Regions from separate parts of the Blautia sp. 210820-DFI.6.14 genome, predicted to be linked through region 3. Evidence: riboswitches for the same ligand, from Rfam matches in the RefSeq annotation. Region 3 holds a riboswitch; each other region holds the start of a gene.
The links. A riboswitch is a leader RNA that binds a small molecule or an ion and turns the genes downstream of it on or off. The one in region 3 is predicted to bind cobalamin.

Region 1 (7,725 bases), on a different contig from region 3:
AAAAGAAGAAAGGAGAAGAGCGAGATCATGAAAACAAATTCAGGAAAACGTGTGATGAGCATTTTCGCACATATTGTACTCATTCTCTTATCTTTTATGTGTCTGTTTTTCTTTGCGATTCTGCTTATCAATGCAACGCATTCACATGCAGAACTGCAGAAAGGCTTTTCTATCATTCCGGGTAAACATTTTCTGGATAACCTGAGAAGTGTGGCAAATGATGGAAGCTTTCCAATGTTCAGAGGAATCATTAACAGTGTGATCGTGTCCGGATGCTCTGCAGCATTATGTACATACTTTTCTTCCCTGACTGCATATGGCATTTATGCTTATGATTTCAAGGGAAAGAAAGTTGCTTTTACTTTTATAATGGCAATCCTTGTTATGCCGACACAGGTAACTGCAATGGGATTCCTGAGACTGATCACAAAGATGGGAATGTATGATTCACTTCTTCCGTTGATTATTCCGTCCATTGCTTCACCGGCAGTATTTTACTTTATGTACAGTTATTTACAATCTTCTCTTCCGCTGTCACTGGTGGAAGCTGCCAGAATTGACGGATCTGGAGAGTTCCATACATTCAACCGTATTGTACTTCCAATCATGAAACCGGCGATCGCAGTTCAGGCAATCTTTACCTTTGTTGGATCATGGAACAACTACTTCGTACCGGCATTGGTCATCCAATCCAAGAACAAGATGACGGTTCCGATCCTGATTGCAACATTACGAGGTGCTGATTACATGAACTTTGATATGGGTAAGATTTACATGATGATCACTGTTGCTATCGTACCGATCATTATTGTTTATCTGCTCCTGTCAAAATATATCATCGCAGGTGTTACGCTGGGTGGCGTAAAAGAGTAAAAAATAAAAGTTATCATCAGTCAAAAGAACGCGGCAGGATATTCTTGCATAAAGGATAAAGAATGCTGTCGTTCTTTTGTTGTATAAAATAAATTCAAACGTTAGCAGGAGGATTATATATGAAAGATGTATGGGGACACAGTGGAAGTATGGATCAGAGTCTGTCTGAATTTGAAATCAGACACCGGACTCTGGCAAGAGAAGCGGCTGTGGAAGGTATTGTACTTCTGAAAAACGAAGGAGTACTTCCTCTTTCCACAGCTTCATCTATTGCACTGCTTGGAAGTGGGGCAGAAAAGACTATTAAAGGCGGAATTGGTTCCGGTGATGTAAATAACAGAGAAAATATTTCCATTTATCAGGGAATGAAAGAAGCAGGTGTGACTATTACCAGCGAGGACTGGCTGGAGGATTATGAAGAACGTTATAAAAACGCACGAAATGTCTGGAAAGAAAAAATCCTTGAGGATGCAAAGCACGTAGATAATCCATTTGATGCATACGCAAGCAACCCTTTTATTCTTCCGGAAGGACGGGCTGTTGAAGCAAAGGATATCGCAGATGCAAAAGCAGCTGTGTATGTGCTCAGCCGTATTTCCGGAGAGGGTAAAGACCGCCGCAAGGTAAAAGGAGACTATTATCTGAGTGAAAGAGAAGCAGCAGATCTTTTTTTCCTGAATGAAAAAAAGATTCCGGTCATCCTGCTTCTGAATGCGGGTGGTCCGATCGAACTGACTGACATTCTGGAAAATACAGAGAACATAAAGGCAATCCTTAATATTTCCCAGCCGGGGCAGGAGAGTGGATATGCGGTTGCAGACATCCTGTTAGGCAACTGTGTACCAAGTGCGAAGCTGACGGCAACCTGGGCGAGAAGATATGAAGACTGCCCTTTTGCAGAGGATTACAGTTATCTGAATGGAAATCTGGATACCGAAGAGTACAAAGAAGGGATTTTTGTCGGATACCGTTATTTTGACAGCTTTGGCAAAAAGCCACTGTTTCCGTTTGGATTCGGACTGTCCTATACAGAGTTTAAAATAGAATTCAAAGGGATTGAGACTTCGGAGAAAGAACTTGCAGTTGAAATGAAAGTTACTAATATCGGAGATACTTATGCAGGAAAAGAAGTTGTGCAGATTTATGCATCTCTTCCTCAGACAGAGGTAAAGAAAGAATACCGCCGTCTCGTTGGGTATGCAAAAACTAAGCTTTTGCAGCCGGGAGAAGCTGAAACATTGAGGATCACAGTTGGACAGAAAGAACTGGCATATTTTTCTGAGGAAAAACATCAGTGGATCGTAGAAAAAGGAACCTATGGTATCTGGACCGGAAACAGTTCTGTATCTCTCGAATACAGTAGCACTGTAAAAGTAGAACAAAGTGTATCATTGGAGGATACCTGTGTTCTGGAAAACACAGCAGAGATAGAAGAAGAACTGTGGAAAACGTACGAATGCAGAAAAACAACAGCAGATAACAGCCATTGTATTATTTTTACACCGCATCCAGAAGAGAAAAAAATATACAGATCAGCTTATGCCACGGAACAGATGACAGAAGATCTGCTTCCGCTTCTCTACGGAAATATTGCAGAAACAACAAGTACTCTGGGGGCAGCAGGAATCCGCGTTCCGGGAACCGCAGGTGAGACAACAGAAGGACTTCTTGACAAGTATGGTATTCCATCTCTGATCATGGCAGACGGACCGGCAGGTATCCGATTGCAGCAGCACTATGAAGTGGACAGGGCAACAGATACCGTTTATGGAATTGGTGTACTGGGTGCACTAGAGAATGGTTTCCTGGTAGACAGAGAAGAGCATGAGGGTGCTGACCAGTATTATCAGTACTGCACTGCATTCCCGGTAGGAACTGTAATGGCTCAGACCTGGAACAGAGATCTGATGCAGAGATTTGGAGAAGCGGTTGCGCTTGAGATGGAAGCATTTCACGTCAATCTGTGGCTGGCACCGGGTCTGAATATCCAAAGAAATCCTCTTTGTGGACGAAATTTTGAGTATTATTCAGAAGACCCGTTCCTCTCAGGAACGCTGGCAGCATCTGTAACAAAAGGTGTACAGTGCCATAAGGGATGCGGCGTTACAATTAAGCATTTTGCATGCAATAATCAGGAAGATAACCGTATGGGTGTGGATGTAAAGATTTCAGAGAGGACGCTCAGAGAAATTTATCTTCGTGGATTTGAAATTGCAGTGAAAGAGGGACAGCCGGCAGCAATCATGTCTTCTTACAATCTTGTCAATGGAGTGCATGCGGCGAACAGCAAAGATCTGTGTACCAGAATTGCCCGTAAAGAGTGGGGATTTGATGGAGTTATCATGTCTGACTGGAATACAACCGTACCGGAAGATGGAAGTGTTGCATGGAAATGTGCTGCGGCTGGAAATGACATTATCATGCCTGGAAATGCAGAAGATGCCGAGAGTATTCGTAATGCATACAGAAACGGAGATCTTACAGAAGAAGAAATCCGTTCTTGTGCAGGCAGGATTCTTGAACTGATCAGTCAGCTGGCATAGAATTGTTACATCTTCAATGCCAGATATAATCGCATGGCATCACAGGAAAAGTAAACACGAAGCAATTCAAAGTCTTCCGGAGAAAGCCTATCAAGGGTTTTCTCCAGGAAGGCCTTTTTCAGAGATCTTTGACAGTATTCACAATCTGTTGTGCGAGGGCTCTGGTGATATATGGTGTCATAGTAAAAACTCCTCTAAGTTATTGACGGGTTGCTTTGTGTTCTTTTTTCTCGGCATACATTTTTTCATCAGCAAGGTTGATATAATCGTTAAGCGAGAAGGCTGGATCATCGGCAACGACAAAACCAATGCTTGCTTCAAGCGGATTTGATGTGATGTATCTTTTGGAAACCTGGAGCTGGATTATTTCGGCTCCTTCCCGGCGGCGAAGACCATCATCATTTCATTGGTAAGGCTGCTGTCGGTGTCCTGACCGATAATTTTGTCACGGTCAAACCACTGTGCTACAGAAAGCTCTTCATGATCCACCGTGAGAGTATCGTCCCCGTCTACATCGCAGAAAAATCCAAAAAGTAATGTACCGGAGAAGGACCATGGCTGACTCTTATAATAACGGAGATTTTTCACTTTCAGACCGACTTCTTCCATGACCTCGCGATGAACGGTTTCTTCAATTGTTTCACCAATTTCCGCGAAACCGGCGATCAGGGCATATTGCTTAAAGCTTCTGCCCTCATATTTGGAGCAGATGATCTTATCTCCGTTAGTAATACCGACGATCACAGCCGGCATAAGTACCGGATATTCCTGACGGCCACAGGAAGGGCAGTACATCATACGTTCTTTTGTATCGTGTTTCATTGGGAACCCGCAGCATCCGCAGAAACGGCGGTTTCTGTACCAGAACCAGAGCTGATATCCGGTAATCGAAGCAAAAGCAAGATACTGTGGCTGTACATAACGAAGCTCTCTGTTTTCGTGGAATTCATAGCCTGGCAGCAGGGAAGTATCCAGTCCCGGAATCAGATAAAAACGTTCGTCATCTATCGAGAAAAGATAGATATAATTTTTGTACAGGTCGCTTACGTTTCCTTCCAGTTCGCGGAAACGGGGAAGCGTTATAGAATTGTCTGTATCATTTTTATGAAAGAAACTCTTTCCGTTTTCATAAGCGAGCACAAAACTGCTGCCATCCGGAGCAACCGGTCTGTATTCATTGTGATAAGTATGTGGTGCAATATCCTGTATCATAAGGAACCTCCTGAAAAATAGAGTGCAATTTATTGTCTGGCGATGAGCTGTATTATCGAAAAGTTGTATTTACTGCTTTATCAGACTGTATTCAGTATAGGTGAGGTGTTGGGAAAATGCAAGGGAGGAGTTTATATCAGATGTGAGATGACTCCCACCTCTGTAGGTGGCGAGCAACAAATCAGTATCAGTGGTGGGAGTCAATCCCACATCTGATATAGCCTCCGGCAGGATTGCAGAGGCATTCTTGAAACAGATGAAGTTACTGCGTGTTGGAAAGAAATGCGGTATGTAAATAAAATGATAAAAATTTGACAAAATGTTATGTGGGTTATTGACAGCATACTGACATCGTGCTATTATGATGTCAGTATAATTCCATATTGAACATATGAAGTGCTGACTGTAATCCGCGTAGCAGTCAGAAGAGGGAATCAGGTGAGAATCCTGAGCGATCCGGTCACTGTAACAGAGGAGCGACTTTTCGATATCCCATTGTACGATAGTATGAGAAGGGGAAAAGAAGTGATGATCCTGAAGTCAGGAAACCTGCTTTGTATGGCGAGGTTAAACTTCCGTGTAAAGTGTAACAACCAACTTAGGGTATCCGCAACCCAAAGTGTTGTCTGCTTGTTGGAAGCAGGCATTTTTTTATGGAATTCGCCTGTTCGTATGAATTATACCTATATGTATCGTGGTGGCCGCCACATACATACGACCCCTTAAAGGGTATGATTAAATGGCAGGCGATACTACTCCGGATGCATTCGTTCCCTCCGCATATTTGAACGGATTCATTGTCTACCCCGGAGCAGTATCGCAAATCCTCTGAAATATGTTTTGAAGATGACCAGTTCGGCAGTGCCGTGACTGGATTTTTTTATATAACGAGGTGAAAGTAAATGGAAAAACCATATTGGGAAGGGAAACACTATGCTTTTTTCAGCAATAAGGAATGTGAATATTTTCCGTGTCATGCAGGCGCAGATCCGGAGAACTTCAACTGTCTGTTCTGCTACTGCCCGCTGTATGCACTGGGCGATAAATGTGGCGGGAATTTTCGAATGACAGAAACAGGAATAAAAGACTGCACGAACTGCCAGTTGCCACATAAAGCCCAAAATTACGGATACGTAACCGGGAAATACAGCGAGCTGGCGGAACTGATGAAGAAGATACGAGAAGAAAAAGACGGGTTATGATATAGACATACATCCGATATTCTGGAACACGCTTCATTTTCGGGCTGCTCCCGTGCGCTTATTAGCGATTGCTCCGCATAACTCGCTGGCGCTCAGACAGATGCTCCACAACCGCCACTAGCACAGTCGCAGTCTCGAAAGCCTTGCTGGGTTCCTGAATATCGGATGCATGCTTTATCAGTTCAAAGCTTTTTATAGGACGATTTTCTTGCGACAGTTCCGCTTCCCCACAACCGGGAAGGCCTCTCGGGGCAGCGGCCGAAGGCCGTGAACCTCCGCCGGGGTGTGGTGGCGCCACAAAGATGATACGGAAAATGAGAGAAGAGGAATTAATAGTATACATATATTTAAAAATTTATAATAATGTAGAAAACATCTTACTTTAACTTTATATTTCTATATACAGAAAAAAGAAACAGCTATCCATGCCAAGCTGACTCAGCAAATTTTCGTTAATTTTGCTCATGCTAGCGATGGCTGCGTTGCATTGTCTGAGCACCGTAAGGTGCGAGTTTGCAAAAGCAGTCATCAATAAGCGCATGAGAAAAATTAGAAAATGCAGCGTGTCAGACTGGTGGGATAGCTGTTTCTTTTTTCGTTATAATATATTATAATATATAGTTCCTACCTCTCACTCAGTATCATCTTCAACCGAGGAATATCATTATTCAATATCATTTTTTCGGGAAACATCATCTCATGCACAAACTCCGCCGCACACGTAAAATCCCCGATATGCTCCACTCCATGGCTGTCACTCGACAGCACGATCGGAATTTCATACTTCATACAATACTTCAGGATCTCCCGATTATTCGCCCGTGTATCCCCACGATACCCATACGGTGCGAGTGAAGCTTCATTGATCTCAAAAATAACACCATTCTCCTTAGCACCGACTGCCAGAGTCTCATAATCGACAGGAAATGCCGGATTGTCACAATGTCCCAGAACCTTTACACACGGATGCGTCATGGCATTCAGATAAGCACTTGTATTTTCCTTCACGCTTCCGCTCTTATAATTCTGCGCATGCATACTCGCAATCGCATAATCCAGTTCTCCAAGCAATTCGTCATTCAGATCCAGATGCCCGTCAATATCCAGAATATTCAGTTCCACTCCAAAAAGCAGTTCGATTCCAAATCTCTTCTTAGGAGCATAAGTCAGACTCCTGAAATAAGAAGAAGTACCTGCAGCAAGAGTGCCTGGACCATGATCCGTGATTCCGAGCAGTTTTAACCCTTTTTTTGAGGCAGCTTTTGCCATATCAGAAATTGTGCAGATGGTTCCGTGGCCACTTGCGATGGAATGTGTATGTATGTCAGAAAGATACATGATGATCCCTCCTTAAACTCAAAAAATCAGCGTCTGTCAGCAATGATTGCGGCAGCAGATCGTTCTGTATCTCCAGTATGGCAGTCTGTTTTGCAAAAGTCAACTGAAAAATCATCTTCCAAATAAAAACCAACACAAAACAAACAAAAACCACAACAAAAACCGCATAAAAAACAGACGAATAATGTTGGATTTCGTTGACATATAAAAGCCTGTAAGGTATAATGATTTTATATGAATCGTGGGGCCAAAGCGCCTTTTGATTGCATATGAGCTATGGTGCCAGAGACACCATAAGAAAGGAGAAGCGTGGAGATGTTTAATACCACAGATGTTCCAAAGTCATCCAGGATTCCGAAGCTGGTCGAGGCACTTTATGCCAATATGCCGGTTATTGAATCTGCCAGAGCAAAGCTGCTTACTGAATCATATAAGGCTACAGAAGGTCAGCCGATGATCACAAGGCGTGCGGAAGCTTTTGCCCATATTCTCCGTAATATCCCGATCATTATTCGTGATAATGAACTGATCGTTGGAAGCAGTACGATTGCACCGAG
Region 2 (7,725 bases), on a different contig from region 3:
ACACAGCAAATGACTTCTGCACAATCATCCATCATTTTCTCTGCTTTTTCCAGATGTTCTTCTGTAACAGCCTCGAATGGTTCTTCACTGATCACCTCTGCTGCCAGTGCTTTTGCAACATCATAGTCCAGATCATTACTGTGGATCACACCTGCAATAAATGGAATACCCGCTCTCTGCAATTTTCGATATACCGGAATTCCTCTGCCATTTCCACCAATGACAAATACCTGTGGTTTACCTGCCGGAGCGCCCATTTCCAGACATCCAAAAGAAGCATTATAGCTTCCCGTTGTAATTCCATAAAGATGATGGATATATTCGGATGTAAAAATCTCCTCCGGTGTACCGTATTTTTCGATCCGGTCACCATGGACACAGATCACATAATCTGATATTTTCTGAGCCAGATCAAGTTCATGAAGCGACATCAACACAGCTGTGTGATGTTCCAGAACCATCTTCTTTAATATAGAAAGAAGTTCCAGTTTATGACGAATATCCAAAAAGGAAGTCGGCTCATCTAGAACAATCACTTCTGGTTCCTGGCAGATTGCTCTGGCCAGCAGAATCCTCTGTCGCTGTCCATCACTGATCTCGGTAAAATCTCTGTCCTTAAAATCCAGTGCATGGACCATTTCCATTGCCTTATGTACCTTTTCCCAGTCACCCTCCGATAAGATTCCCAGCGTACCTGTATACGGATATCGTCCTGTTGCAACAATATCCTCACATGTCATAAGCTCTGGTCTTATTCTCTCCGTCGTTACAACGGCCAGCTTCTGTGCAACTTCCTTACCTGACATCTGACTCATCAGTTTCTGATCCAGATACACAGTTCCTCCTACCAGTTTTAGCTGTCTGGTAAGGCTCTTCAATATTGTTGATTTTCCTGCACCGTTCGGTCCGATCAGAGTCAGGATTTCTCCCCGGTTCAATCGAATTTCAATATCACGGATCAGTGGCTTTCCATCGTATCCTACTGTCATCTGTTCAGAATGAACAAAATATTCTCCCATCAGGCCATCCTCTTTCTTCGAATCATAATATAAATCACAACCGGAGCTCCAAATACTGCAGTAACAGAACTGATACTGAGTTCTGTCGGTGCAAAAGCAGTTCTTGCGATCAGGTCACAGAAGAGACAGAATACAGCGCCTCCAAGAAAACATCCCGGGATCACCAGAAGCGGCTTGGATGTTTTCATAAGACTTTTTATAAGATGTGGTACCGCAATTCCAACAAAGGAGATCGGACCGGCAAAAGCGGTCACGCAGGCTGACAGAATACTGGAAAGCAGTATCAGTGCAATACGAAATGCTTTGATATTTACTCCCATATTCTGTGCATAGCCCTCGCCAAGCTGATATGCACTGATCGGCTTGGACATTAAAAATGTAAGAAAAAGTGCAGCAAACACCACAACTGCCATCACAGAAACATTATCCCAGCTTGTTCCGGAAAAGCTTCCCAGTGACCAGTTATGAAGATTTACAATATTGGAATCATCTGCAAAAGTAACCACAAAATCTGTTATCGCAGAACAGATATATCCAATCATAATACCACTTACAACAAGCATGGACATCTGCTTTACCTTTCGTGAGATCAAAAGCACAAATCCCATGGATATCAGAGATCCGGTAAACGCAGCCAGTATCATCAGACCTGAAGTAGCTACCATAGATTTTCCCAGCAGATAGATCATTGTCAGTGCCACGATCAGTTTTGCACCTGATGAAATACCAAGTACAAAAGGACCTGCGATCGGGTTTCCAAAAAATGTCTGCAGAAGAAACCCTGATACTGAAAGCGCTCCTCCAAGAATCACTGCCGCCAGTATTCGTGGCAGTCTTATCTCCCAGACAATATTGTAAGCAGTTTCATCTCCGTTTTTGTGGAACAGTATCTGAAATATATCATTCAGTGAAATAGAAATACTTCCTGAATTGATATTCCAGAATATAAAGACCAGCAGAAGCACTATCAGTATTATAAAAGACAGCCAGTATCTGAAATGCAATTTCTTCCGCATGTTACTTCCTCTCATCATTTTAATTTATGCATGTAAGTCAGTGTATCCAGATTTGGATCATCTGAGGTCAGCATGGTATGAATATCTTCGATCATTGTTCCAAGTTCCATTGTCTCCTGAAACAGATTCTGATTGGTACACCAGACATTTCCATCCTTAACTGCTTTAAAATCAGCAAGCAGAGAACTCTTCTCCAGCATCTGGCTGATATCTGTCAGTTCACCATCGATCGTACTATTGTAGATGATATAATCCGCATCCTTAGCTCCGGCATAAAACTCTTCCATCTGCATATTCATTGTGGAAAGAGAGTTATCATCCTCCGCTCCAAGGTCACTGAAAATATATTTTCCACCGGCGAGTTCGATCATCTTGGATACATAATCTCCTGACTTACGAACATTGGCAGCCCCTACTGAATTGATATAGAAGAAAGCCACTGTCTTTCCGGTAGATTCACTGTCCTCTATTGCTTTCAATTTATCAACCTGTTCCTGAAAAAGTTTGTCTGCAAGTTCTTCTTTTCCAAGAAGAACCCCATATAGCTTCAACCACTCAGTACGGCCAAGCGGATGACTTTCGTAACTTGAATGCTCTACCAGAACCGGGATCCCGAACTGCTCAAGCTTTTCTTTTACTTCCGGTTTATGGTAGATCATTGTAGACTCAATCGCCAGATCACAATTTTTAGACAAAATCAGTTCGTAATCCGGTGCACTGTACTTACCAGCAAAAGAAATACTTCCATCTTCCAGTGCTTTCTTAGCCTCGTCGATATACCATCCGTCAGCATTGGTTCCTGAAAGACTGATACTGTCCAGCCCGTCCAATGCACAGAAAAGATCCATTGCCGATGTTGCCACAAGATAGATATTATCAAGTGGCTGTTTAATAACTGCAATATCACTGTCAAGGCCTTCCGGAGCTTCTTTTCCTTCCGGAACAAGAAGAAACTGCCCATCTCCTGCAATTGTGATAAGTGCATAACCATCTTCATAATAATCTACTGAAAACTGATCTGCATACTGAAGTTCCAGACTGTGATCATATTTTAAGCCAGCCAGATCCTGTCTGACAGCATTGCTTTCTGTTGTTTCTGTTGTCTCTTTTTCTTCAGCCGCCTGAACCAAAGCAGGTGCAGTCGCCATCATAGATGCGGTCAGTGCCGCACATAAAAACATGCGTAACTTTTTTTTCATCTTTATTTTTCAGCCTCTTTGATACTTGCAGAATCAAACTGTAAAGTATATTCAATCTCATGAGGAGTACTCATCGCAACTGTATCTGCTACAACTTCCATTGGATAATCAAATCCATCGACTGGTATTTCAAACACAGAATTACCATCCTTATTAACTGGTTCGTATTTTTCATCACCAATCAGCATATAGTCATAGTACGGACTGCTCCATTCTACAGAAGCGGTCACTTTGCCATCCTTAACTGTAAATCCAGTCGGACTGGTAACGCTTGCTTTACCAGAACCACCTTCCATTTTTACTTCTGCTGTATAGTCTCCGTCTTCCAGTTTCAGATCTTCAGCAGTTACTTTTTTTGCATCAGTTTCTTTTGTATCAGAAGCTTCAGCATCGGCTTCTTTCTGAGGATTTGTTACTTTTACTTTATGATCGTACCATTTGTTCTTCTTTCCGATCAGAGCAACGTCAAATTCTTCGTCAATGGCAGGAACCGGAATGTCAAATCCATAAACTTCTTCGGTATATCCATCACTATAGGTTACTTCATCTGTTGTCGGCTCAAGAATCTCAGCTCCGTCTTTCTGGGCATCATCTGCCTTTCCAACAAAAAGGTTTACAATCTTCTTTGAATTCAGGCTTACATGAATCGTCATTTTACCGTCTTTGACTGTCAGTGTTCCCTTACCGTCATTTGCTTCATTTACATGAAACATGGAGCTGTCGGTATCAAATTCTGCACTGTAAGTACCGTCTTCAAGAACTTCTACTTTTGAAGTATCTTCTTTTTTCTCAGATTCATCCTTTGCTTCATCTGTTTTGGAATCCTCTGTCTTCTCTGTTGTTTCCGCAAAAACAACCGGACTGTAAGCACTGATCATAAGTGCTCCGCTTAATACGCATGCCATCATTGCCACTGAACGTTTCATAATATAAATCCTCCTGATTTTACAGGAAATGCCCGGAAGACAATCAAGCCTTCCGGGCAGTCCCGTTTATTGCATAAATTATTTACACATTACATTATTCTGCTGCAGAATCGTCTGTAACTTCTTCTGCACCATCTGTTGTGTCATCTGCTGCTTCTGCAGTATCATCTGTTGTTTCTTCAGCTGTATCAGCTGTTCCAAGAGAATCAATTGCTGCTTTTGTATGCTCTACGTAAAGATCCTCTACAGCTTCAATTCTTCCAAGACCTGCGATCTGGCAGTCAACGCTGTCAAATGCACCAGATGCATTGAACTGAGATTTCCAGGAATCGTCATCATCACCAGCCATATCGTTGTTTGCATGGTCACCAGCAACAACCATCAGCGGACGAAGAACAACTTTCTTGAATCCTGCGTCTTTAACTTTTGCAATAACAGCCTGGCATTCTGTATCTTCTGGCTTACCTTCTACAGTTCCAATGAAAGCGTTTGTAAATCCAAGATTATCCATCTGTGACTGCATCTGATCATATGTTACATTTGCTGTATGGGAAGTACCATGTCCCATGAATACAAATGCTGTGCCATCTTCTGCAGCTGCTTCCATGCTGTCATATCCAGCTTCTTTGCAAGCTTCATCTGTGATAGCCTGCGCAACCGCTTTCTTGTCATCGTTGATTACTGTAGCATCTTCACCAACTTCACCAAGCATTGGCTCTGCGATCGCAACAGATTCAAATTTATCTTTGTATCCATCAATTGCTTCTGTCATTTCATCATATTCAGCACCATGCATCAGATGTGTAGGCTGAACAACAAGATTTTTAACGCCATTATCAACTGCACGGTCAAGTGCCTGCTGCATATTGTCAATCACTTCATCATCTCTTGCTTCTACATGGTTGATGATGATCTGTGCTGTAAATGCACGTCTTACAGACCAATCCGGATATGCTTCCTGCAGTTTGTCTTCGATTCCTTTGATATCCTCAGCACGGCTGTCGTTGAAGGATGTACCAAAGCTTACAACAAGAAGTTCATTCTCACCGATTTCATCCTGGTTACGAGGATCATCTTTGGATGCATCACCAGTGTCACGTCCGAAGTAATCCGGATCAGCTTCTTCGCCTTCAACCAGTTCCTTCTGAGCGTCTGTCAGTTTATCCCATGCTTCTTTGGCAGCTTTGCAGTCTTCATCTGTTGTATCAGTTCTTTCCTGAACATAGATCTTGTCGATCAGTGCTGCTACTTCATCTGCTGCTTTCTGATCATCATCGGAAGCTTCTTCTGTATCAGCGGTTTCTGCATCATCTGCTGTTTCTTCTGTTGCTGTCTCAGCAGTGTCATCAGAAGCGTAGATGCTTGCAGATCCCATCATTGTGACTGTTGCTACAGTCATTGCAATTGCCAGTGCTTTTACAGTTTTGTTTTTCATGTTTTTTTCCTCCTGTACCTGTTTTCTCATGAAAATTAAAATGAATAACAAAGTACGGCAGCAAGCCTGGTCAAAAAATATTTTTCGGAGAAATACTATATTTCCCAACAAAAAAACTCCTGCACCGGGCTAGAGTTTCTGGATTATGGTACAACCAATTACTCGTGATCCGGAATTTAAAATCCCCGTACCAATAGCAGGCAGGTTTCCTGACTTACAGATCAATACACCCGAATCGTCTTCCCAGTTTCCCAGTGACTGTGCATACACACATGATTCTGCATTCCCTGTATACAGTGACGAGATCGTACAGGACTTACACCTGTTTCCCTTTTAACTGAAGGCTATTTGATTATCTAACATCAGCACCTGTTATTTTTATTATTCAATTTCTTACAGAATACCACTATTTTGGTCAATTTACAATAGGGCAGTTATTTTTTTAACACTAAATCGCACAACGGAAGCAGATACAAAAACACTGCAAATAAGACGCTGTATCCCGGTGCACCTGCTGCTGTAAGCGGAACAGCACACGCGATCGACCACGGCACCAAAGGTGCTATGAGTACTGCACTGTCCTCCAGATTATTGGCAAAACGCAGCTTATCCGGTTCTGTTCTGCTGCAGAGCTGATCTGTAAGCATGATTGCCAATGTCTGATTACATGCCATAACGCTTGTCAGGATTGATGTGACAAGCACTGCAAAATATGGTTTTGTCCTGTCGGCAAGCAAACAGACCATTTTCTGAAATCCATTCAGGATTCCTGTTGCCTGAAAAATTCCTGAATAAGATGAAGAAATGCATACGATTGCTCCAACCTTCAACATCGAAGTGATACCACCTCCATTCAGCATTGCCGCTACCGTCACATCTGTAGAATGGAAACCATTCAGAAGAAGTTCAGGAAGTTCCGTAAATGCCATATTCTGAAGGCCAATACAGACAGGAATTGCAGTAACTATACTTGCGATCATTGCGATCTTCACCCCTGCCTGCATAACAGACAACAGCAGAATCACCGCTGCAGGCAGCAATGCAATCCAGCTGAGCCGGAACTCACTGCCAAAAGCATGTCCAAGATCCGGCATCTCTGTTTTTCCATGAAGCTGTATGCTGACAGTCAGATAAAGAATACAGGTAATGGTAAATGGTGCCAATGCACTTTTGATCATATTTTTTATATTTGTATAGATACCTGTCTCCGTCAGTTCGGCCACCAGAAGTGCACTTGTCGAAACAGGAGAACAACGATCTCCGAAATATACCCCGGAAAGAATTGCACCACCGGTCATCCATGAAGGAATTCCAAGTGCAGAAGCCATCGTTGCACATACAACACCAATCGTAGCTGCCGTACCAAGAGCAGTTCCTGTCAGGACTGAGATCAGACAATTCAGAAGAAATGTCATCAGCAAAAATGTCGATGGTTTTATCAGATGCACGGTATAACAGATGATTGCAGGAATTGTTCCAGCCTGTCGCCAAAGTGCTGTCAGCATTCCGATCAGTATAAATGTGAGCAGAATATTTTTTACTTTCCAGGCTCCCTGTAATGCCATCCTGCTAATCTGTCTCCAGCTATATCCCTGTTTTTTTCCATACAGGCTGAAAATGATCAGACCTGCCAGAAGAGCATATAATATAGATTTTCCTGTTATGATGCATATAATGAGCAAAGCACAGAAAATCCCAATCGTCAGAACTTCCATGATCGTTTTCCTTTCATATTTAATGCGTTGTCATAATAACATGGATGAAAGGAATTGTAAAATCCTGTATTTACCCTAAAAGACCCGGAAGAATCCTCCCAGGTCTTATTTGATATTTCTTTGTTGTTATGAATTTTTACAGGACGCCTCACATGGACAGTCAAAGCTTGGATTGAATGCATAGAAGTTTTTCGCATCCAGCTGTTCCTGTACGGAACGAAGTGCTTCCCCGAAACGCTGGAAGTGTACGACTTCTCTCGCACGTAAAAAACGAATCGGATCTGCAATTTCAGGAATGTCACGGACAACTCGAAGAATATTATCGTACGTTGCCCGGGCTTTCTGTTCCGCAGCAAGGTCTTCAAACAAATCTGTGATCGGATCACCTTTACTCTGGAATTCACATGCATTGAAA
Region 3 (7,725 bases):
GAACCCGATGATGCCAAAAGAGAACATCTGCCATGGTGTCCAGGGACCCTGTCCCATAAACATGTTGGATAACATCATGATAAGACAGCCAACGAGAAACCCCGCCTCTCCCCCAAAAGAAACACCGGTAAGGATCACAATAGCCGCCACCGGTTTGAAACTGGGGACCATAAAAAAGGCAGCCCTGCCTGCAACACCGATTGCAGCAAGGACAGAGATCACCATGATCTCACGTGCTTTTGGTTTGCGCCCTTCAAACATCATAAAAAACGGGAGCATCGCAGCCACGATCACGATCAGGCTGCATATCAGGTATTTCCTTCCATGAAAAAACCTGACCGACAGATACAAAAGCAGCGGAACCACTAACAGCATCAAGATAAGGGCAAACCAGGTCCTCCGGCTGACTTTTCCTTTCTTTTCCATCTGCCGGATGATCATCCCATCAGAAGGAAGGGTGTATTCTTCCAGATCTTCTGCCGGCCCATCTTCTGCCTTTTCATTTGGGATGTCTTCCCAGAATTCATCTATAAACTGGTCTAGTTGCTGTTCCGTAAGCATGCAATCACATCCTTTCCAGTCACAGCTTCCGGAAACAAATGTCTTGCCATCCGGTTTGCTGCAGTTGTATAGAAATTATTTCCGGCAAAAAACTCCCGGGTATTCTGGCTGGTAACGATGTTTCCCTCAAAAAACAGGCCTACCCTGTCCGCATACTCTGCAACAAATTCCACGTCATGGGAGATCATAAAGATCGTCAGGCCATGCTGTTTCAGCCGGGTTAAGATCTTTCCGATCTCTTCTTTATATTCTGCATCCATTCCCTTCGTAGGTTCATCCATCAGGAGAATCCTCGGACGAAGCAAAAGGACTTTGGCAAGTGCCAGCCTCTGCTGTTCCCCGCCACTCAGATCATAAGGATGTCTTTCCAGAAGCCCTTCCAGCCTGGTAAGGCTTACGATCCCTTCTATAGCCTTTTCTTTTTTCATATGAATCTGATATTCCGAAGACATTTTTTCTCTCCTGCCCCCGATCACAGAATACAAATCTTCCAGGACTGTTTTCTTTAAGAAAATGCTCTGTGGGTTCTGCGGCATGACTCCCAAAAGCCCACAATACAGATCCCGGTCTTTATACGAACGGATATCCCGCCCTTCCAGAAGTATCTTCCCACGGTATGGACATCGCACCCGGCTTAAAAGAGACAGCGTAGTGCTCTTTCCCGTACCGTTTCCACCTACCAGTGCATAGAACTCTCCCTTTTTTACCTCCAGGGAAAGATCCCGGACAACATCCGGAGTGTCCTTTTCATACCGGAACCAGACATCTTTCGCCTGAATGGACAATTCTTTCTTCGAACTATCTGTTTTTGTGTATCTGACTTTTTCAGTAATTTCGCTCTTTCGCTGACTATCCGAAGCAATTCCTTTTTCGTTACAGTAACGGGAGAGCCACTGTCTTCCCTCACTGACTGTCAGCGGACAGGTTGCCTGACTGTCTGTCTCACCATAGATCTGCATAGGAATCGGCATGGAAAGAAACATGCCATGTTTTTGTTCCTTTAATTTTACCCCGATTTCCCTGGGAGTTCCTTCCAGATAAACATTCCCCTTATCCATGACAAATACCCTATCCGCATAAGGGATGATATCCTGAAGCCGGTGTTCCGTAAGGAGCACCGTTGTTCCAATATCACGGTTAATCTTTTTTACGGTTTCCAGAAAATCAGAAGCAGCGATGGGGTCCAGCTGAGATGTAGGCTCATCCAGTATTAAAAGGGATGGATGCATTGCCATGATCGCAGCCAGGTTTAAGATCTGCTTCTGCCCTCCTGACAGCTCTGAGACATTTTTATAAAACCACTGATGGATACCAAAATAGCTGGCCATCTCCGCAACCCGCAGCCGGATAGTCGCATTGTCATATCCCAGGCTTTCCAGTCCAAAGGAAAGCTCATGCCAGACTTTATCCGTTACGATCTGATTATCCGGGTTCTGCATGACAAAACCGATCTCCTGGCTCTGTGTCCGGTGGTCAATCCCCGAAAGCGGCATCCCCCGGTAAAAGATTTCTCCCTCTGACTTTCCAACCGGGGCCAGCACGGTTTTTAACTGGCGCAGCAGTGTACTTTTGCCACACCCGCTCCTCCCGCAGATCACATTTAATGTTCCTTCTTCTATTTGTAGATTCGCATGTTCCAGAACCTTCCCGGAACATTCCGGATATGCAAAACTAAACTCCTTCACTTCTACAAGATTCATGATCGTTATCCTTCCTGTTCCAGTGTTTCGTAGATTTTTTTGTAAGTCATTTCCAGATCTGTTTCACAGCGTTTCCGGCTTCTGGCAAAACGGATAGTCTCCGTCACATCCAGGATCACTGGGAGGAAACAAAAACATGCGAAACAGATATATGTAAGCATTGCTTCAAATGCAGAAACAGATACCGGAGCCTGATGCCCCTGAATGGTAAAACCAGCAAGTAAAATACGGGGATCATAACTTGCATAAGAAGCCCCATTCATACAGCCAGTGGCAAATACAAGGAATAAAGCTGCCATCACTGCCAGAAGGCTTTTATCCTTCTTCGTAAATTTGTAAATGGAAAAAGCAGTCCTGCCTTTTAATCCATATCCCCTGCTCCGCATGGAATCCGAAGTTTCTATGGCATTCTCCAAAGCCCATGTGACCAGTATCGACAGCATGTTAAAGCCCGCACGGATACGGTTAAAAAGACTGCCCTCTGAAACATCCCTTCCCATAGATTTCTGACCGTTCCGGATCACTTTAAGCTGCCCCGTAAATCTGGGGACAAAGCGAAGTGCCATGGAAAGGATCAGAGAAAGGGCCGGTATCAGCCTTCCAAACAGGTAAATAAATTTGTCACTTGTCATAACTTTATTATAACAGGAAAACCACTGGATCACTACGAACATGACCGCTCCAAGGACTACTCCATAGACTAAGGCCTCCAAAGTGATCCAGTTTCCACTGCTTTCTACATAATATAGCATCGTGACCCCATAATGATTGAAAAGTGGATTCAGAAGAGCCACGATCAAAAGACTGGGAAGGGTAAAGAGAAAGCTTTGCCTAAGTGTCCTTTTTCCTCCAAGCAGAAAGACGGAATAAGACAAAGCACCCGCATAAGAAATGCAGATAAAGACGGGATGCTGATTAAACATAGTAAATAACAGTACTACAGCAAAATAAAAAAAATTCAAAAATGGATGGCATGTGGAAAAAGCATCAATGATGGATTGATCCGCAGGCTGTCTGTTTCTTTTCTCGGTCTTATTTGTTGATAACACGTTTAAATGTACTCCCTCTTTAATCCCTGCTCTTCACAGTACAAATCCACTTTGCTTCCCTTTTTGCAACGTATCGTGCAGTTTTTGTTCACGATCTTTGAGCCAATATGCTCAGGATCATGATGTATCTCCAGATATTCCAGCCGGTTGCATCCATGAAAGACTTCCTCTCCAAGATACATGATATTTTCCGGAATATATACCTCTTTCAATTTCTTACATCCGAAAAAGGCCCTCTGATCTAATTTTTTAATTTCTTTTGGTAAGACTATGGTTTCAAAGCCACAGAAGTAAAAGGCTTCCAGACCAATTTCTTCCAGTGTATCCGGCAGCGTGATCTCCTTTAATTCCTTACAGCGGTAAAAAGCTCTTCTTCCTATACTCTTTAAATGCTCCGGGAATACCACTTTACTTAACTGCGTGCAGGAATGGAAACAGCACTCCGGAATCCTGCGGCATTCTGAACTGGTTTCAAATGCTACCTTTTTAAGGGCTGTGCATCCTTTATAACTATAATCTCCTAAAATTTCCAAAGATGCCGGAAATGTTACTTCTCTGAGAGAATGATTTTCCGAAAAAGCACTCTCTTTGATTTCTTTAACGGTCTGTGGGAATACAACGGGCTTACGGAGCTGGCAGCTTGCAAAAGCTTCCTTTCCTATGATTCTGCAGCCGGATGGCAGGATTATCTCTTTTATTTTCCCGTTGCCCTTATAACAGCAATCATCAATATAAATATATTTTTCAGGAATTGCTGCTACCTGTTTGTTTCTTTGCATACTGGCAAGCTGTGCCGTAAATGTACGATGATCAAATCGTAGTATACTCCATGTTGCTTTATCATTTTGTGAGCGCATATGATCTCCTTTCCAACGTTCGGATCATACAAACTGTATATCTTTTACATGTTTGTATTCTTTGCCTGACGTGTTGGATATACTGGCTCAAAATGTTTTCATAAGGCGTTTTTCATTCGATACATTTCACACAGGGAAAAGCAGCTCCGGAATCGCACCGGATTTCCTTAAATCGGCTGCCATCAGCCGAACCACGCTCGATTTTTTTGTTATTCTAATTATAACGATACGCCTTATTTCTGTCAATGTTCGCCAATGTTTCTGGTCTTTATCTCATACCAGTTTAACTATTTTTCACAATTTCTTTACTTCTTATCTTTGTATGGGTTTCCAACATCACTTCCAAGATTGCAGGTATACTTCCATTCAATCTTATCCCCATCTTTGGGCTTATAACTGGAAGCCCCATAATTCGGGAACTCTCCATTTACACTGTACATCCAGCCAGAATTTTTTCCGCAGTCAAATTCATAAAGCTGATTGATGCCTTCCACATAATAGCTTTTATATAACGGGGTGTATTTGGAAGAGAGCTGGATGTTCTTTTCCCCACAGATTTTTTTTAAGATGTCAAATACGGTATCGCCCGTAGTAAACTTAACTTCCACTTCCGGAAGTATCCAGCCGTCTTCCGGGACAAATTCTTTTTTGGTTTCTTTTAGATCACCGATATTGTCAAGGATCGTCTGGCAGTCTATCGAAATGGTACAGGCAGCAGGTTTTCCGGAATCCCCTTTTCCGAATCCACAGCCCGTAAGGAGACAGCTCCACAAAAGCATAAAACAGCTGATTCCTATTACCCCGATCCGTTTCCAATATATTTTTTTCAGTTGCTTCATAATTATCCTCTATCGGATGAAAAGGTACCAAAAACACTATTTGCTTTTTGATACCTTTTACACCCTTACTCTGTTTACTTAACTGTAATTTTTATCTTTTTTGTCACCTTTCCAGATTTAACTGTGATGGTAACGGTTCCTTTTCTCCGGCCTTTAACCACGCCCTTCGAGCTGACTGTTGCAATCTTCTTGTTGGAAGAACGGTAGGTCACTTTCTCCTGGGAAGTGATCGGGCTGACCACTGGTTTTAAAGTAACACTCTTTCCTTTCTTGATGGTCAGTTTTTTCTTGAGGCCGCTGATCTTCGTAGTCTTTACCTTTGCAGTCTGGACTTTTACTTTCAGAGTCGCTTTCTTTCCACTCTTTAAGGTAACGGTGATCTTTGCCGTTCCTGTTTTGGTTCCGGCTTTGATCTTTCCGTTCTTATAAACGGTCACGATCTTTTTGTTGCTGGAAGCCCAGGACTTTATGGAATCTCCATATGCCATGGAAACTTTCACTTTCGTAGTGGTCTGTTTCCGCTGCAGGGTAAGGGAAGATACGTTCAGTTTTATGGCCGCCTTTAATTTGCTTCCATAATTCCGTGTCTGTTTTTTACCGCAGAGGGAACAGGTTCCTTCCTGCTTCGCCGGACGGAATACCGTAGCTCTTGCCGTAGTTTTCCAGGTGTATTTATGCGTATGTGCAATTACAGGAATCGTTTCCGTCTTTTCGTATCCGCAGACCTGGCAGGTATATCTCATCAGTCCGGTTGTCTTATAAGTAGCAGCCTTGATCTGCTTTCCTTTTCCATAGGAATGTTTCTGGTAGCCACCCTTTTTCGTATTATCCGTGATGTCACATTTTCCGTACATGGCAACACACTCATGCCAGTGGGCATCCTTATCAAAATTCCATTTGCTGTCCCATACATGGTCATGTTCCAGGGTATAATCATCGGTATAATGGAATACGATCTCATCCCCGTCTTCCAGGTACTGCTCTTTTACTCCAAGATCTGGGTGGATTCCATTTAAAGTATACATCCAGCCGGAGTTCTGTCCATTGGAAAATTCTGCAAGCTCCTGACCATCCTTCGTGATTCCCGCAATGTAGGTTTCATCCCTTAATGTACGGCAGCTCATTCCATTCTTGGCAAGCACTTCTTTTAAGAGTTCCAGGACATTGGCATTTCCGTCGATTGTGTAATCTTTTGCTGCAATCCAGGTCTCCAGATTTCCTTTTCGCAGGGTGTGTTCCTGATTCTCCTTTGCACTGCCATGAACAGAGTCTCCGAGAAGCGTAAAGCTTACCGTGATCGTACCGGCATCTTTTTTCAATACCCTGACGGTCAGTTCCACGAATGCTTCCTTATAGGAAATTTTCAGTTTCTGTTCCCCGCGTTTATCCTTGTTATATCCCTCTATGGTAAGATCTGTCAGCGAAAGTTCCTGTCTGGTTCCATCGCTGATCACAGCAACCACTTTCATTCCACTGAGATCCAGGTCCTCCCCAAGGTAAAACTCTGTCCGGTAATCACCAGTCAGCTCCAGGGAATCCACATAAACACGCAGGCCTTCTGTAGAGACCAGTTTTTCCTGGTCTGCCCCCAGTGGATCATCCGTCCGGTTATATCCGGTCTGCCATCCGCAGCCTTCCACCTTCGGGCAGCTGGTGGTTTCTTTTTCTGTATTGACATAAGTGGCTCCGCTTGCCGTCTCATGGGTCAGACAGTTGGTATCAATGTATCTTACAAAACCGATCCCTTTATCTGCCCCGCAGTCTTTTGCATAATAATTGTTGGTGATGTCATCGATCCGGTTCAGGCTGTCATAAAAACCAATGATACCTCCTACATATGCTGCGTCTGCCTTTGTTGCCTGTACCTTTCCTGTAAAGGAATTGTTCTTAAAGGTATAAGTGCAGTTGTTCCAGGTCTGTGCCACATAGAGGTCTCCACCAAGGATTCCTCCCACCTTGTCAGAACCGGTGATGCTTCCCTCTGAACTGCAGCTGTTGATAGTTATCTTGCATCCGTTCGGGGCTGTAGAATTGTCATAACCGCCACCTGCAATACCACCAGCCACTTCACTGGAAGCCTCTACGGTGCCATAAAATTTACAGCCGATCACAGAGCAGTTGCCCATGGCATTGTCCCTGGTTCCGATAATACCGCCTACATAACTGGTTCCGTAAACGATCGCATAACTTACACAGTTTTCTACTGTACCCTGCATACGTCCGGCAATGGCCCCGATCTCATTCTCATTTCTGTCATATCCGATGACAACATCTTTCTCAATCGTACAGTTCCGTACCGTTGCCTCAAAGGCTGAAGAACATCCGGCATAAGGGCTCATCGTCTTATTCGCACCCAGAAGGCCGGATTTCAGGGTACTGGAACCACTTTTCAGGGTAACATTGTCGATCTCAACTGCCATTCCGGAAAGTCCCACACCTTCAAAGTTATTGACAAGGCCATAACCGGCAATCTTCTTTCCATAGATGTTCAGGTTACGGATCCTTGTATTACGGACATAACCAAAGAGAGGCAGCCCGCCCTCCGGTACTGTTACAGTATGGTTATTTCCATCAAAAATACCGCTGAATGCATTAAGGTTCTCGCCATTTTTCAGGTCTTTCCTTCCATCCTTAGTCACACCGATAGGCTTCCATCCAGTTGGCAGGGTGATGTCTTCCGTAAGCTGGAAGTATGTATTTTCAAAGGAAAATCCCTCTG

Region 1: it holds a riboswitch for cobalamin, as region 3 does, so the genes downstream of both, LI112_RS00375 (cysteine-rich small domain-containing protein) here and LI112_RS11130 (leucine-rich repeat domain-containing protein) in region 3, are expected to answer to the same signal.
Region 2: it holds a riboswitch for cobalamin, as region 3 does, so the genes downstream of both, LI112_RS06220 (sirohydrochlorin cobaltochelatase) here and LI112_RS11130 (leucine-rich repeat domain-containing protein) in region 3, are expected to answer to the same signal.

Annotation. Positions count from the first base shown of each region.
Region 1 covers NZ_JAJCKS010000001.1:82,510-90,234, reverse strand. The annotation lists gene LI112_RS00395 (carbohydrate ABC transporter permease) at 1-31, shown strand, start outside; gene LI112_RS00390 (carbohydrate ABC transporter permease) at 28-873, shown strand; gene LI112_RS00385 (glycoside hydrolase family 3 N-terminal domain-containing protein) at 993-3,416, shown strand; gene nudC (NAD(+) diphosphatase) at 3,780-4,628, opposite strand; cobalamin riboswitch at 5,006-5,200, shown strand; gene LI112_RS00375 (cysteine-rich small domain-containing protein) at 5,531-5,830, shown strand; gene LI112_RS00370 (phosphatase) at 6,455-7,168, opposite strand; gene LI112_RS00365 (glycyl radical protein) at 7,484-7,725, shown strand, end outside.
Region 2 covers NZ_JAJCKS010000005.1:80,139-87,863, reverse strand. The annotation lists gene LI112_RS06240 (ABC transporter ATP-binding protein) at 1-1,019, opposite strand, end outside; gene LI112_RS06235 (iron ABC transporter permease) at 1,019-2,035, opposite strand; gene LI112_RS06230 (ABC transporter substrate-binding protein) at 2,050-3,234, opposite strand; gene LI112_RS06225 (hypothetical protein) at 3,237-4,160, opposite strand; gene LI112_RS06220 (sirohydrochlorin cobaltochelatase) at 4,255-5,595, opposite strand; cobalamin riboswitch at 5,777-5,983, opposite strand; gene LI112_RS06215 (Na+/H+ antiporter NhaC family protein) at 6,030-7,310, opposite strand; gene LI112_RS06210 (manganese catalase family protein) at 7,437-7,725, opposite strand, start outside.
Region 3 covers NZ_JAJCKS010000014.1:41,249-48,973, forward strand. The annotation lists gene LI112_RS11115 (ECF transporter S component) at 1-561, opposite strand, end outside; gene LI112_RS11120 (ABC transporter ATP-binding protein) at 540-2,261, opposite strand; gene LI112_RS11125 (energy-coupling factor transporter transmembrane component T) at 2,267-3,013, opposite strand; gene LI112_RS11130 (leucine-rich repeat domain-containing protein) at 3,313-4,167, opposite strand; cobalamin riboswitch at 4,222-4,378, opposite strand; gene LI112_RS11135 (DUF4430 domain-containing protein) at 4,473-5,006, opposite strand; gene LI112_RS11140 (Ig-like domain-containing protein) at 5,081-7,725, opposite strand, start outside.